2 regions of the Rhodococcus sp. X156 genome follow, and region 2 is predicted to be linked to the other one. Evidence: predicted binding sites of a transcription regulator. Region 2 holds the regulator's gene; the other holds the start of a gene.
The links. Region 2 encodes LexA, which represses DNA repair genes until DNA is damaged. Its sites were predicted from a motif close to CGAACANNTGTTCG; they were not measured.

Region 1 (2,449 bases), 1.5 Mb from region 2:
GGTGAACCAGGGTTGGCGGTCGTCACCGGTGGCTACCGACCAGCCTTGGTGGTGCACGACCCGGTGGTGGTGGCCGCAGAGGAGAACCAGGTTGTCTAGCGCGGTGTCGCCGTTGTCCGCCCAGTGGATGATGTGGTGGGCGTGGCACCAGCCGGGGGGTCGGCCGCAGCCGGGGAAGGCGCAGCCGCGATCCCGGGCGATCAGTGCTCGCCTCAAGCCGCCGGAGACGGTGTAGGTGGTGCGGCCGACGTCGAGCGGTACGCCGTGCTCGTCCAGGGTCATGGGGGTGATCTCGGCGTCACACGCCAGCCGTCGGGCGGAGGCGATGGACAGCGGTCCGAGGAACGTCAGCTCTGCGGCCGGGCCATGGCCGGTGGCGAGGGCGTTGGCGCGCACGTGCAGGGTGAGGTGCGGGCGGGCGTAGCCCTCGCCGGGCACGCAGGCGTGGTCAGCCGCCCGGCCGAGCAGGTCCACGAAGGCGTCGCCCAGTCGCTTCGCGGGACTCCGGGCGTCTCGCTCCCCGTTGTCTTCCGGCCGTGGCTTGGCCAGCGGCGACAACACGGCCTTGGCGAGCTCGGCGGCTTCGGTGTCCAGCCAGCCGGTCACCTTGTGCAGCCCGTCGCCGCAGTCATTGATCCGCAGCTCCCGCCGGGCCACGGCGTGTTCCTCGGTGAGCTCAGCATCGTCGGGGGAGATGCGGGCGAGCAGCTCGCGACCGCGGCGATTCAGGGCCTGCGGGTCCTCGGCCAACGCCGCTTCCAATAGGTAGGTGCGGCAGGCATCGACACCGTCGTCGGGCAGGTCGTCGGGCAGCTGCTGCAACACCCGCACGATCACCTCCGCGTGGTCCACCGTGATGGCACCGGTGCCCAGGGCCGCAGCCACGTCCGGCAGCCGGCTCAACGCCAGCCCGAGCCGCACCATCCGCGACGCTGCGGCAGGGGCCACCCGGGCCGCGTCGGTCAACCACCGCGCCGAGCTCGACGCCCCCTGCTCGATGGCCACACCTCGGCGGTCGATCTCTGCCACCGTGCGCAGCTGCAACCCCTGCAACGCCGACACCCGCCCGCTCAGCGCCACCGCGAACGACACCAGCTCGTCGGACCCCATGCGCCACAGCTCCATCCCAGCGGGGTCTGCGAGCGCACGGGCCATGTCCATGAGCCGAACACTAGTTCGAACCACCGACAAGTTCGGCGGTTCCGCAGATGTGGCCGAGAAACCCGCCCCGGCCCGCGGCGTACGGTCGAGTGCGCCGGCCAGGCGCGGCTGCGGCGGCGCCGGGAGAACCTCCGGGGCGAGGTGGGAACCGATGGTCACCTACATCCAGTCGTTGCTCGCGGGCGTGCTGATCGGTGCGCTCTACGCCCTGCTGCGGGTGAAGTCGCCGGCCCCACCGATGGTCGCGCTGGTCGGGCTGGGCGGGATGCTCGTCGGCTACAGCTTCTGGGACCAGGTGGCATGACCAGCGTTGCCGCGCGGGCCGGGCAGTCCGTGCTCACCCGCCTCTCCCTCGTCCGCACCGGCGAGTTCTGGCGCGGCACCGCGGTGCGCTACGTCGGCTCCGCCCTGGTCGGCATCCTGGCCGGGATCATCTACCGCTCGCTGGACATCAGGTCCCCGGCCCCGCCCTGGGTGGCACTGGTGGGTCTGGTCGGGATCCTGCTGGGTGAGTACTGGATGGGTACGGCGCTGAGGCGCACGTGGCCGTGGCGTCGCGGCAGGCGAATCGAGGTGCCGACTGACGAGAGCTAGTCCCCGAACCGCCACCGCGCGGCGCTCAGCACCACCCGGCCGTCGCGGATCGGGGCTCCCTCCGCGCGCAGCCGCTGCAGCTGTTCCTCGCTCTTGTGCGGCGCCGGCCGGCCTGCGGCGTTGACCACCCGGTGCCACGCCAGGTCGGCGGAGTCCTCGGCCAGGATGCGTCCGGCCAGCCGCGGTGAGCTCAGCCCGGCAGCATCGGCCAGGTCGCCATAGGTGGTCACCCGACCCGGTGGCACCTGCTGGAGCAGCTCCCGCACCCGTTCCACCTGCTCCTCGTTCACCGGCTCACTGCTCCACCAGCGCCGCGCGCACCAGCTCGGCCACCACCGCCGGCTGCTCCTGCTCCACCATGTGCCCTGCGTCGAGCACCTGCAGGCGCAGCGCGTCGCCGAGCACCTCGCGCCAGCCCTCGAGCGTGGCGTCGGTGAGGTAGGGCGGGTGCACCTGCCCGGCCCGCAGCACCACCGTCGGCAGCCCGGCCGGCGGGGCGACGCTCGGCCGGGCCAGCTCGCTCCACGACGCCACCATCGCCGGGGTGGACAACCGCCAGGTCAGGCCGCCCTCGGCCCGCTCCACCAGGTGCTGGTCCACCTCTGCGTCCACCGCCGCCTGCGGGGCCGCCGCCCAGTCCTTGCGCTGCTGCGCCCGGGCCTGCTCGGCGTCGGCGAACACCGGCGGCGCGCAC
Region 2 (2,449 bases):
ACGCATCCGCGAGCGGATGGCCAAGCTGCGTCGGGAGATCAAGGGCATGAAGCAGGCGCGCGACACCAAGCGCGACAGCCGCCGCCGCAACGAGGTGCCCAGCGTGGCCATCGCCGGCTACACCAACGCCGGCAAGTCCAGCCTGCTCAACGCCCTCACCGGTGCCGGGGTGCTGGTGCAGAACGCGCTGTTCGCCACCCTCGACCCCACCACGCGCCGGTCCGAGCTGGCCGACGGTCGCGAGTACGTGCTCACCGACACGGTGGGGTTCGTGCGGCACCTGCCCACCCAGCTGATCGAGGCGTTCCGCTCCACCCTGGAGGAGGTCGCCGACGCCGACCTGCTGCTGCACGTGGTGGACGGGTCGGACCCGCAGCCCACCCAGCAGGTGGCCGCGGTGCGCCAGGTGCTGGTGGAGGTGGCCGACGAGCGCAAGACCGGGCTGCCGCCGGAGCTGATCGTGGTGAACAAGGTGGACGTGGCCGACCCGGTGGTGCTGGCGCAGCTGCGCAACCTGATGCCGGACGCGGTCTTCGTCTCCGCCCACACCGGGGAGGGCATGGACGAGCTGCGGCAGCGGCTGGTCGAGCTGATGCCGCACCCGGAGGTGGAGGTGGACGTGCTCGTGCCCTTCACCCGCGGTGAGCTGGTCGCGCGGGTGCACTCCGAGGGGGAGGTGCTCGAGGAGACCCACCAGCCCGAGGGCACGCACCTGCGGGCGCGGGTGCGTGCCGACCTCGGAGCGGCGCTGGTGGAGTTCGCCAGCCCGCAGGTGCCCGCCTAGAGCTTGCGCATCACCGAGACCACCTTGCCGAGCACGGTGGCCTCGTTGCCGGGGATGGGCTCGAAGGCGGCGTTGTGCGGCATCAGCCACACCTCGCCGTCTCGGCGCTTGAACGTCTTGACGGTGGCCTCGCCGTCGATCATGGCGGCCACGACGTCACCGTTCTCGGCGACGTTCTGCTGGCGCACCACCACCCAGTCGCCGTCGCAGATCGCCGCGTCGATCATCGACTCGCCGACCACGCGGAGCATGAACAGGGTGCCGTCGCCCACCAGCTCGCGGGGGAGGGGGAAGACCTCTTCCACCGCCTGCTCGGCCAGGATGGGGCCACCGGCGGCGATGCGGCCCAGCACCGGCACAAAGGTGGGGGTGGGCATCTGCTGCAGCACGCTGCCGCCCTCACCGGTGGTGGCCGCAGCCGCCTGGTTGGCCAGGTCCTCGGGCATCCGCACGTCCACCGCCCGCGGGCGGTTGGGGTCGCGTCGGAGAAACCCCTTGCGCTCCAACGCCTTGAGCTGGTGGGACACCGATGAGGTGGAGGTGAGGCCGACGGCCTCGCCGATCTCGCGGACGCTGGGCGGGTAGCCCCGCACCTCGACCGAGTCCCGGATCACCTCGAGCACCTTGCGCTGGCGCGGCGTGAGGCCGGCGGCGGCGGCCGACAGGTCGGCGGTCTCCTCGGCGGTGGCACCCGGAGCGGCACCCGCCGTGGTCGGGGCGCCGGGAGTGTGGCTGCTCATCGTGTGATGCCTCCTGTGGGGAACCGCGAGTGGTCCGGTGCTCTGCGACGAGGCCGCGCGGGTGTGCGTCCACCTGCGGAACTTCGCCAAAGTGCGGTGGTGTTCTGGTGATTCGAACTTAGTCCTGCAGCAGGTGACATTCAAACACCTGTTCGATCAACACGCCGACAGCTCTCGATTTTGTCGGTCGCCCCTGGTAGACATCGACCAGACGTTCGAATCGAACGCCTGTTCGACACGGGAGGTTGACATGCTCGATCTGGCTGATCGCCGCTCCACCCTGCACCGCGCGGGCGTTCGCAACGCACACCCACGTCTCGCTGGCTCACGTCTCACTGACTCCCTGCTGGTTGACCCGCGACGCCGCGCCGACCTGTTCGAGCTCGAGCGTGAGCTGCGCTCGCTGGGCTCCCTGCGGGCCGGGGACGCTGGGGCGGCGCGCACCGTGGAGGCGCCCCGGCGCACCCGCCGTCCCCGCGAGGTCGCCCGCCGCCGCCCGGCTGGGCGCCTGGTCGAGTACGGCACCGCCCCGCTCCGCCGGACGGCCTGCACGCCGCGGGTCACTCGGCCGTCCCCGGCTCAGGTGCGCCTGCGCCTGGTGGTCACCGGCGCCGTGCTCGCCGGCGCGCTCGCGCTCGGCGTGCTCGCCGTGGTGACCCTGGGGGGAGGCGGCGACGCCCCCATGCCCACGCAGACGGCCGTCACCCAGGTGCGCGCCGGGGAGAGCCTGTCCGCGGTGGCGGTGCGCTCGGCCCCGGGGGTGCCCGCGGCGGCCATGGTGCAGCGCATCGTCGATCTCAACGCCCTGGACACGGTCGCCGTGCGCCCCGGCCAGTCGTTGGTCGTGCCCGTCGGCGGATGACGCTGGACACGTGCTGGCGCCGTCGACCCCGCCGGACTGCTGGTGGCACACCGTCTCCGCGAG

Region 1: the regulator LexA is predicted to act here: its motif matches at 1,166-1,179, upstream of ELX43_RS12275 (HNH endonuclease signature motif containing protein).

Annotation. Positions count from the first base shown of each region.
Region 1 is NZ_CP034766.1:2,595,965-2,598,413, reverse strand. It holds gene ELX43_RS12275 (HNH endonuclease signature motif containing protein) at 1-1,161, opposite strand, end outside; gene ELX43_RS12270 (DUF1427 family protein) at 1,313-1,465, shown strand; gene ELX43_RS12265 (DUF1427 family protein) at 1,462-1,755, shown strand; gene ELX43_RS12260 (MGMT family protein) at 1,752-2,045, opposite strand; gene ELX43_RS12255 (alpha/beta fold hydrolase) at 2,050-2,449, opposite strand, start outside.
Region 2 is NZ_CP034766.1:1,083,609-1,086,057, forward strand. It holds gene hflX (GTPase HflX) at 1-784, shown strand, start outside; gene lexA (transcriptional repressor LexA) at 781-1,524, opposite strand; gene ELX43_RS05180 (LysM peptidoglycan-binding domain-containing protein) at 1,775-2,386, shown strand.